2 regions of the Rhodococcus sp. IEGM 1318 genome follow, and region 2 is predicted to be linked to the other one. Evidence: riboswitches for the same ligand, from Rfam matches in the RefSeq annotation. Region 2 holds a riboswitch; the other holds the start of a gene.
What was found. A riboswitch is a leader RNA that binds a small molecule or an ion and turns the genes downstream of it on or off. The one in region 2 is predicted to bind S-adenosylmethionine.

Region 1: another riboswitch for S-adenosylmethionine. It lies ahead of R4P65_RS25885 (LLM class flavin-dependent oxidoreductase); the one in region 2 lies ahead of R4P65_RS33195 (putative leader peptide).

What each region holds. Positions count from the first base shown of each region.
Region 1 covers NZ_JAWLSC010000013.1:221-5,602, reverse strand. Annotated here, with positions in the region: gene R4P65_RS25890 (NtaA/DmoA family FMN-dependent monooxygenase) at 1-703, opposite strand, end outside; gene R4P65_RS25885 (LLM class flavin-dependent oxidoreductase) at 733-1,812, opposite strand; SAM riboswitch class I at 1,817-1,912, opposite strand; gene R4P65_RS25880 (ABC transporter substrate-binding protein) at 2,096-3,724, opposite strand; tRNA gene R4P65_RS25875 (tRNA-Phe) at 3,967-4,043, opposite strand; tRNA gene R4P65_RS25870 (tRNA-Asp) at 4,114-4,187, opposite strand; tRNA gene R4P65_RS25865 (tRNA-Glu) at 4,323-4,395, opposite strand; gene R4P65_RS25860 (TetR/AcrR family transcriptional regulator) at 4,508-5,161, opposite strand.
Region 2 covers NZ_JAWLSC010000010.1:24,572-29,953, forward strand. Annotated here, with positions in the region: gene R4P65_RS22015 (ABC transporter substrate-binding protein) at 1-1,288, opposite strand, end outside; gene R4P65_RS33195 (putative leader peptide) at 1,437-1,541, opposite strand; SAM riboswitch class I at 1,535-1,629, opposite strand; gene R4P65_RS22020 (GNAT family N-acetyltransferase) at 1,647-2,237, opposite strand; gene R4P65_RS22025 (FAD-dependent oxidoreductase) at 2,246-3,355, opposite strand; gene R4P65_RS22030 (ABC transporter substrate-binding protein) at 3,366-4,337, opposite strand; gene R4P65_RS22035 (amino acid ABC transporter ATP-binding protein) at 4,372-5,157, opposite strand; gene R4P65_RS22040 (amino acid ABC transporter permease) at 5,154-5,382, opposite strand, start outside.

The DNA of each region.
Region 1 (5,382 bases), on a different contig from region 2:
AATCGCGTCCAGACGGCGAATCGCCGGCTTGAAAGATGACCGGATGTCCCTGTCTACTGCGGGGAAGCGTCGGCGTCACGGAGATATCGAACTGCGAAGTCTGACGTCGTACGTCGCTCACGGCTCCCGGGGTCGACCAGTTCTCGGACGTGCGAGAACCCGAGATCGCGTCGTCGGCCCACGAATCCCACAGTGCCCGCGCGGTTTCGATGAACTGCCCGGCACGCTCGTAACGTAGGGAGTGATCGAGGAAACCCCCGCGACGGAAGTTTTCTCCTGTCCACGCGTTGTCGGTGGTCACCGCGTTCCAGCCGGCCCGTCCGTCGGAAAGTAGGTCGAGGCCGGAGAGTCGACGTGCGAGGTCGGCCGGTTCGTTGTACGTGGTGTTCTGTGTCGCGACCAAACCGATCTTGTCGGTGATACCGGCGAGGGCGGCCAACTGCGCAATGGCGTCGGGGCGGCCGGCGATATCCAGATCGAGAATCTTGCCGTTCTGCTCGCGAAGGCGAAGGCCCTCACCGAGGAAGAAGGCGTCGAACAGGCCTCGCTCGGCGGTGAGTACCAACCGCCGAAACGTCTCGAAGTCGATCTGGGATCCGCTCGAGGAATCGGACCAGATGGTGGTGTGGTTGACCCCTTGGAAGAAGACGCCGAAGTGAACGTGAGCGTCGGGTCGAGGTACGGCGGAGCGTGATGCAGTCATGGCCGAAATATCCTTAGCGCGAAGTCAAGTCAGGAGGAGTGGGCGAATCGATTTGCGGGCCGCTGCAGACCGAGGTTGCCCCTCAAGGTCGATCCCGGAACCGGGCGTCGCGTCAACCCGGCCTTGGACAGCGCCGGAAGCACGAATTTGGCCAGCACCGGAAGGTCCTCGTCGATCACGAGAGGGTGGAAATGAACACCGTCGAGGCGCCCGGCCAACTCCTTCAGAACTACGGCCGCTTCCCCCGGATCTGCATCCAGGAGCAGTCGGCCAGTGTCGACGGCATTCCCGTACGAGTTCAGCTCGGTCAGCCGCTGCGCCGCAGACAGATTCAGCGTATCGAAAGCCACATCGACCTCGGCGACCACCAATGACGCGCCCTCATCGCGCGCCTTGGCGGCCGACTGTGCAATAGTTTCCGCCGAATCACCGGACACAAGAACAACATCCGACTGGCGTGGATCGATCTCGCCGTAGCGGCCGAACACCACCAACTGGCCTTGAGGCGGCCGCGGAACGATTGCGGGCCCCTTCACCGAGAACGTCTCACCCTCGAAATTGACGTAATGCAGACGATCACGCTCGAGGAAACGCCCACTGAGATAGTCACGGACAACAGCGTCGTCCTCCCATGAATCCCAGAGATCGGTCACAACGGTGACCGAATCCCGCTGCTCCTGCTGACGCGCCGACTCCGTCGTTACCGGAGCCCTCCCCCACGCCCTCGCCGCGGCATCGTCTTCGACCGGAACAGCAAGCCAGCCGCCACGCCCACGCGAGGAGTAGTCCAATGTCGCCAATTGCGAAGAGGTGTGGAACGGTTCGGCGTACGTGGTCCCGACGACGGGGACCAGTCCGATCGTGCTGGTCGTCGCCGCCACGTATGACGCCCTGGAGACGGCGTCGACGCGGCCGACAATGTCACCACTCGGAGGGAGGATGGAATCGTCGAACGTCGCGAAGGTGAAGCCCGCATTCTCGGCAGCCGCGACGCGATCGCGCACAGCCTTACCCGTGAGCAACTGATCCGGGCGATGTGAGCTTCGGCGCCAGGCAGCGGGGTGAGTGCCCTCGCCGTCCAGTTCGATACCCACGGCAAATACAGTCATGTGTCCTCCATCGGTCCTGGCGGTAGCACCCACACTGCGGTTAGGTAGCGGGTTGCTGCGGCATCATCGAGCCAGGTCTCTCAGCCACTCTGGATGGTGGATGCAATCTATGCGGGCGACGCTGAACAAGTCAAATCGCGCTTGACGAATCATATTGACCTACAACATATTTCAATACAATCACCCTGATCGAAAGGGTTGCGCAAACACTAGCCGACATCGAAACCAAAGAGCCCCGCCCGACTGTCGTCGGACGGGGCTCGTCTGGAGGGCAGCAGTTGATCTACTTCGCGCCCAGCCAAGCCTGGTCGAACAGCATGATTCCCGTGGCTGTGGGAACGACGCCGTGGACGTTCTTCTGCCAAGCCCAGAACGACGTCAGCCCGCCGATAGGCGCCGACGGAACCGTCTCGTTCCACAGCGTCTGAATCTTGCCGATGATCGCCAGAGTCGACGAATTATCCTTGGCTTGTTGTAGATCTGCGATCAGCTGATCCATCGCCGGGTTCGCGTATCCAGCAGTATTCGCCATCGAGGTGCTGTTGGTCGTGGAGAACAATCCGAGATCGAGAATCGACTCGTACATTCCGATGCCCGCGTGCGCGAGGTCGAAATCGTGCTTGACGTAGACGTTCTGCACGATGTCGCCGGCGTTGTTGGCCAAGATCAAGTTCACCTCGAACCCGACGGCCTGCAACAGTGACTGCACGGCGAGGCCGATCGCTTGGTCCTTCGGCTCACTGAGAACGACGTAGTCGAGAGTGCCGTCGTATCCGTCTGCCTTCGCCTGATTCAGAAGCTCCTTGGCCTTTTCGGGGTCGTAGGCAATACCCGGTGTGTCCACATGCCATTGCGACGTCGGACCGAACAACTCCGAGCCCGGCAGTCCCTCACCGTTTTCCACGCGCTGATCGATCAATGTCGTGTCGAGCGCATAGCCGATAGCTTGGCGGACGCGAACATCCGAGCCCGGCCGGCCTTCACGATTGTTGACAATCTCGGCACTCCCGGCGTTGAGCACGTCGATGTAGCCGGGGTAACCAGTGGACTTGGCGGAATTGATCGCCGAAGTAAGGCCACGAATATAGGCGACATCGAGCTGACCACTGTTCAATGATTCGAGATTGGCCTGTGGACCGTTGAGTGCCACCATCCGCAATTTGTCCAGCTTGGGAGCACCGCCGTAGTAGGACTGGTTGGCCTTGAAGATTCGCTCGACGCTCGGCGTGAAGAGATCTTCGGTGAAGGGTCCGGCGCCCACGGCGGTGAACTTGTCGCCTTGCTGCGAACTCGGGGCGACGATCATCCCGTGCCCGAGAGCGAGCATCGACGGAAAGCGCATCCACGGCGTCTTCAGCGTGAAGTCGACCGTCGTGGAACCGCTTGCCTGCGCCGATTCCACCGAAGCCAGCCACAACTCGGCGCCATTGCCCTTGCCCGCGTTGTACCGATCGATGCTCGCGATCACGGCGTCGGCGTCGAGCGCGGAGCCGTCGCTGAACTTAACACCGTCGCGAAGTTTCAACGTCCAGGTGGCTCCGTCGTCAGAGGTCTCGAGCGATTCGGCAAGCTTGGGCTTGAATTCGCCACCAGCAGTGTCGTAGCTCATCAAAACGTCGTAAACAGCTGCGAATGCTTCTCCACCGGAACCGCCGCGCGCGGCAGTCTTGGTCGGGTCGAGAGAGGGAACGAGCACCTGCACGCCGTACGTCATGGTCCCGCCGGCGACCGCATTCCCCGGATCGGGCTGCTCGTTGACCATGCCGGTCACGATGTGTCCCGACGCGGTCGTCGCGTCAGTACCACTGTCGTCATTGCTGCTCGCGCAGCCCACCAACAGGACACCGGCACCGATCAGCGCCACTGCGACACGGCTGACGTTCCCGATGGGCCAAGATCTCGAGTGCGACACGGAGATTCCACCTCACTTCCAGTAGACGCGGCCAGGGATCGGCCGCAACCGGCTAATAGTGAGGTTCTCGACGGAGTGACACGCAGCACGTTCCCGGTGACCGGAATCATTCACGGAGACAAAGAATGCGTACAACTCAGATGATCGAGCCGAGCGGTTTACGGCGACTGACATCCGAACACGAAAAAGCTCCAACCTCATGTTCAAAGAACATCGAAGTTGGAGCTTGTCGATAAGAATTATGGTGGCCAGGGCCGGGATCGAACCGGCGACCTTCCGCTTTTCAGGCGGACGCTCGTACCAACTGAGCTACCTGGCCGGACGGCACCCGAACCGAATGCCTATCGCATTGCGTTGTTCTCAATCAAGTGACTGAGAACAACGCTTTGCGACCCTGACGGGACTCGAACCCGCGACCTCCGCCGTGACAGGGCGGCGCGCTAACCAACTGCGCCACAGGGCCTTGCTTTTTCCTTGCTGTGAAACCGTACTACATCTTCGAGCCGCTCCCAAACCACTGTCCTGGCCTGGCATTTGTGCATCTCAAAGCGTGTCGTGCGGGTCAAACCATACTGCATCGTTTCGCTTTCGCAAAACGTACCCCCTACGGGATTCGAACCCGCGCTACCGCCTTGAAAGGGCGGCGTCCTAGGCCGCTAGACGAAGGGGGCCCGCCGGATCTCTCCGAACTAGTACCCCAACGGCGTTCCGTTGGGAGCTTGGATAGCTTATGGCACGGCATTCGGAAATCACAAATCGCCTGTTCACGGACAGAAAAGTGCACTATTCAGTGTCAGGGAACTCCACTTGGGGCCACCCGTCACGATGGAACGTCTCCAACCACTGCGGCGTAGCCATGGCTTCGAGGACTACTTCGAGAGACTCCTCGAACCACTCGCCCAGATCCCCGCTGGAGGCAATCAGGTCTGCCATGTACCGCTGACCCGCAAGGCTCGCCGCCAGTACGCGTGTGAATTTGACCGGGTCGGCATCTTCTCGCAGCAATCCGTCGTCCTTGGCACGCACCGCCAACTCGTAGGCGGACTTACCCCAGACCTGCCCGCCACCCGATTGCACATCCTTGTAGAACTCGGGCTCGATGATCAGGCGGAATTCCGCCTGCACGATCACCTCGGCACGAAAGACTTCTGCAATGTCGAGCACGAGTCCGTGCAATGCAACGAATGGATCGAGGTCTGTCCTCTTGGCCCAACGATCAGTGATTTCAGTGAAGGTTTCGATGGCCGAGGTCAGAACTGCTCGTGCCAACTCTTCCTTGGACTGGAAATGAAAATACATGGCGCCTTTGGTGGCGCGGGAGCCCTCGAGGATCGTGTTCACCGACGCAGCTGCATAGCCGCGCTTGGCGAATTCGACTGCAGCCGCTTCGACCAGGGCGGCGCGGGTACGCCGCGCACGCTCTTGTTGACGTGCCATTTACGGTGTTGTGCCTCTCGCAGAGTTGTTACGCAGAATCGCCGTGATCGGCGCCTGTCATCCCCCGAAACTTCACAATATCCCCTCCAACACACCCTACGTAAGGACTAGAGCGATACCCGCCAAAAGTACTAGACGCAATCGGCTTTAAGGGGGGCAACAACCGACTTTATGCCCAAAAGACACCAAGTGGTATGGTTTTGGCCGCTCGGGTGCGCCGC
Region 2 (5,382 bases):
CGTTCGAGACCAGATTGAGCTGCAGGTCCACGCCGACCTTCTTGAGCTGCTGCTGAACGAGCTCGAGAATGGCCTGATTACCCGAGAACACCGGGCTGAACGTGACGCTGAAAGTGAGCTTCTGCCCGTCCTTCTCGCGAATACCGTCGCTTCCGGTCTTCCAACCGGCTGCATCGAGAAGCTTCGCCGACTTGTCGGCGTCGTACGTCACGACGCTGGATTCGTCGGTGTAGAGCGGAGTGGTGTGAGCCAACGGGCTCGTTGCCGGGAAGAACGACGGATCCAGAACGGTGTCGACGAGCTCTTGCCGGTTGATCGCCGGAACGATGGCCTGGCGGACAGACTGATCAGCGAGAACTCCACGACTGACGTTGGGCTGGAAGAAGAAGCTCACGCCCGGGTTCGGCCGGGTGAGGATGCGTCCGCCTGCGCCCTCGATCTGCGGCGCGTCCTGTGGGAGCGCATCACTGACCGCATCGAGCTGGCCGGAAGCCACGCTGCCCGCGCGCACACCGGATTCGGGGACCACGGTGAAGTCGACGCCGTCGAGGTAGGCCTCGCCCTGATGCGCGACCGCGTCCGACGCCCAGTTGTATCCCGCGCGCTTGGCGATCTTGACACTCTTGTCCTGCTGCCAGTCGGTGTAGACGAACGGCCCGGAGGCGATCACCGCTGCACCGGGGCAGCGCTGCTCGGGTGCCAGTGCAGTGGTGGAATCAGCGAGGATTCCGAGCTGCGGCGTCGAAGTTGCTTGCAGGAACTGAACATTGGGTCCAGAGAAATTGATCTTCGCCGTGTGTGCGTCAACGACGTCGGTACCCGTGTAGGAGGACAGGTAGCTCTTCGCCAACGACGCGTTCGGCCCAAGGTTCTTGACCGAATCGAAGGTCTTCTTCACCGAATCCGCCGTCACCGGTGTGCCGTCACTGAAAGTGGCATCGTCACGAAGGACAAACGTGAAGCTCGCGGCGTCGGGGCTGATCTCCCAACTCTTGGCGAGCCACGGGGTGATCTCTCCGGAGTCGGGATTTTGATCGGTCAGCGAATCCACCACGGTACGAGTGACATACACCGTCTGGTTACTTCCGGCCTGGGCCGGATCGGCGCACGTCGGCGCCTGCGAGAGGCCGTAGCGAAGGGTTCCACCGGACTGCGCGGGGCCCGCGTCGGCACCGCTGTCACTTCCGTTGCTGCTGCAGCCGGCGAGGACCGTGCCGAGAACCGAGAGAGCACCGATACCGGCAAGTACGGTCGCGCGTTTACGGGCACCGAATGAGGGCGAGGACACCAAGAACTCCTAAAGAGGCATGCCGAAGAGCGCACCCGCCGCCCTGAAGCAAGAAGCTCCGAAAAGGCGATCGAGCACGAATCACTTGTGCAGAGAAGAGAAAACAGACTTGTCGACGACTCGCCTGAGTGTGAATGACTGACCGAGGTCAGTTGGTACAGAAAGATCCCGCGGTGCGGCACAGGTCTACGTGACGACGCGACCAGGCGGTATCGAAACCGCCTTCGACTGCCTTCATTTCGTGGTCCTCCATCGGTCCTGGCGGTAGCACCCGCACCCGATCACTCGGGGGGTTGCTGCGACTTCAATGAGCCAGGTCTCTCGGTCGCTCTGGATGGTCGTTCGCAAGTGTACGAGGTCAAACCCGGGTGTTGTCAACCCGGTCGGTAGGAATTGCTGCTCGGGTCACATTTTCGAGCACTCGAAGTTGTTTCTCGAACGGGTGGACGCCCACCTCTTCGGGCGAGAGTGAAGCGTCGTAAAGCGGTGTGTATCCACTGGACAGATACAGCGCGAGCGCCTCGGGTTGCCGAGGGCCCGTCGTGAGGAACACCCGGTTGTATCCGCGAAGTTCGATCTCTCGTTCCAACTCACGAACGACGACCTTGCCGAGGCCGCGCTTCCGATAGTCGGCCGATGTCCAGATTCTTTTCAGTTCGGCGGTGGTGGAATCGAATTGGCGAAATGCACCGCCCGCAATCGGTACATCCTCGTGGGTGAGCACCAGTAGCGCCCCCTGCGGGTACGCAAATTCTTCTGCCGGGTACGTGGTGAGATCCTCGAGCATCGCTTCGCGAGTCCCGCCGTAACGCGAGCTGTATTCGAGCGCCAACTCCGCGATCAGTGGAGCTGCCAAGGGATCGTCCTGCGATACCGAGTAGACCTCTACCGCGCCGATACCGTCGAGCTGTCGAGTCCCGAGCTCCAGTGCCACAACACTTTCCTCCATGAATCTGGTCAACGCTCCCCCAGCCGAAAAGCTTCCGAAGCGAGAGTGGTGCCGTCGACGAGGTCCGATACAAGTTCACCCAGGGCTGGACCGAATTTGAATCCATGACCCGAGAATCCCGCCGCAACCGTGACATCGCCGACTCGGTCGATGACGAAGTGACTGTCCGGCGTGCTCGTGTATAGGCACGTGATCGACTCGACCTGGGCGGAATCGACGCCGGGTAACCACGACTCGGCGTACTCGACCAATCGTTGCTCACCGTCGACATCAGGGGTGTAGTCGCGGGTCTGCGGAGTCACCACCGGCCCGGTCGCGTGTTCACCGATCTTGATGCCGTCCTCGGAACCGAGTCCGTAGATTCCCGCAGTCTCCAACTGTGCACCCGGGTGGTGAACGAAACTCGGCCACTCGACTCCCGGATCGAGCGGTGCGAAGTGCGCCGGTTGTTCCTGCGTCGTGCGCAGCGTCGGCAATGCGATTTCGGAGCCGAGGCCGCTGTCTGCGATCAGGTCCGCAGTCCACGCACCGGCCGCGATCACGACCTGACGAGCCGCGAGCGTTCCACTGTCCGTCACCACGTCCACGCCGTACGACGCTCGCGCGAGTGCCAGTACCCGAACGTCGTGACGGACCTCGGCACCGGCGAACACCGCTCCCGCCTTCAAAGCGGTCACGGCGCGATCCGCATGCAACCGGCCTGCATCGGGGTGATGGAGCACGGTGGTGTCGAATCGCAGCCCCGGCCAGCGCGCGAACGCCTCGGCAGGAGTGAGGATCTCACCCTTGATGCCCGCCTCGACCAATATCTGCGCCTTGGACTGCACCGCCTGCGGCAGACCGTGATCGACCGCGCCGGTGAGTTCCAGGAACCCGATGTCCGTCGTGGTCTCCAACTCCCGCCACAGCGGCAGCGCGTCGGCCGCCAACCCTGTGTACAGGTGATTGTCGTAGGCCTGACGGTAGATGCGCGAAGTACCGTGCGACGCACCGTGCTTGTGCCCCGGCCCGAACTGTTCCAGCTGTACGACGCTACGTCCGCGCGCCGCGAGCCGCCATGCGGCGGAGGACCCGACGAGCCCTCCGCCGATGACGATCACATCGGGAATCTCACTCATGGACGAGAGCTCACTTGGTCTTCGGAAGGCCGGGCGGGTTGATCAAAGACGTGTCGACGGCTTCGCTGGTGATGTTCCAGCGCTCGAGGATCCGCTGGTACGTGCCGTTCTCGATCGTGTGGTTGATCGCGTCATTGATTGCCTTGATCAGACCGTTGTCCTTCTTCACCAGCACCGCGATCTGCCCCTGCAGAGTGTCGCCGGCCCCGGAGAACTCACCGACAACCTCGGTCTCCCCCGACTGCTTGGCGTGGAACTGTGATGACGGGTTCGGCCCGAAGTAGGCGTCGATCCGGCCGGACTGCAGCGGGAGGTAGTAGTCGGTGGTGTTCTGGTAGTAGGAGATGTCGGTGGGCGCCAGGCCGGCCGCGACGTTCTGCTCACTCCACTTGACCAGCAGCGCTTCCTGATTGGTGCCCGAGGAGACGGCGATCTTCTTGCCCGCGACGTCCTTGGGTTCCTTGATGGAAATTCCGGCGCCCTTCTTGGCTTCGAAGGCCAGGGTGTCGAGGCGGTAGGTCGCGAAGTCGTACTTCTCCTTACGCTCCTCTGTGACAGTCACATTGGAGAGGAAGGCGTCAGCCTCGCCAGAGTCGACGCGGACGAAGTTCTGTGCCCAGTCAGCTGTCTGCAGGTCGACCTTCAAGCCGAGAACGTCGCCGATCAGGTAGGCGAAGTCGGTCTCGGAGCCGATGAGGGTGGTGTCGTCGTCGGCGTAGAAGCGGAGCGGCGGAGCGGAACCGGCACTACCGGTGACGCGCAGCGTGCCGCGGTCGCGGATGTCCTGAGGCAGCTCGGCGGCGATGGAATCCACCTTGTCGGTGGTGATGCGATTCTGGTCGGCGGTGAGGTTGTAACCCGCGGCAGCGGTGACCTGGGCTCCGTCGGACTCGGCGTCCGCACTGCTGCACGCTGCGCTGAGCAGTCCGACGGTGGCGACAGCCGAGATCAGGAAAGTGGCGCGACGGGATGGGGAGAACATCAATTTTTCCTTTCGGGAATGTGTCTTGGTCGCGTCAGAGAACGCGGGAGAGAAAAGCCTTGGTTCGTTCGTGAATCGGATTGTCGATCACCTGCGAAGGTGGGCCCTGTTCGACGATGACGCCGCCATCCATGAAGACCGCGGTGTCCGCCACTTCCCGAGCAAAACCGACCTCGTGCGTGACGATCACCAAAGTGGCGCCGTCACGGGCCAGCTGAGCCAGGACTTCGAGAACCTCGCCTACCAGTTCCGGGTCGAGCGCCGAGGTCGGCTCGTCGAAGAGAATGACCGCCGGCCGCAGTGCCAGCGCTCGCGCTATGGCGACGCGCTGTTGCTGGCCACCGGAGAGTTGGCGGGGATACTCGTCGGCCTTGTCCCCCACTCCCACTCGCTCGAGCAGTGCGCGAGCTTCGCGGTACACCTCGTCACGGTCTCGTTTCTGGGCCGAGAGCGGAGCTTCCACCACGTTTTCCAGCGCAGTCAGGTGCGGAAACAGGTTGAAGTTCTGGAACACGAATCCGATGTGTGAACGCTGTTTCAGGATCTCTCGGTCACGCAGTTCGTGAAGTCGATTTCCCTTGCGCCGGTATCCGATCAGTTCTCCGTCGATCCGCACGGTCCCTCGGTCGACCTTCTCGAGGTGATTGAGGGTGCGCAACAAGGTGGACTTACCGGAACCGGACGGGCCGAGAATGACGGTCACTTCACCCTTGCGGACCAGGAGATCTACGCCGGCAAGTACTTCCAGCGCGCCGAACGACTTGTGGATTCCGCGCGCTTCGACGGCGTACACCGTCTCTTCGGCCAGCTCTGCGGTCATCGGGTCGCACCTCTCGGAATATCGAGACGCGCATCACGAATCTCGTCGAACTTCTTGCGAGCCTTCTGTATCGGAGTCAAAGGAAGAGCGCGGGCGGATCCACGGGCGTAGTGGCGCTCAACGTAGTACTGACCGATCGAGAGCAACGTCGTGAGGATGATGTACCAGATCGTGGCGACCATCAGCAGGGGCACAACTCGTCCGTTGCGGCCGAAGATGACCTGC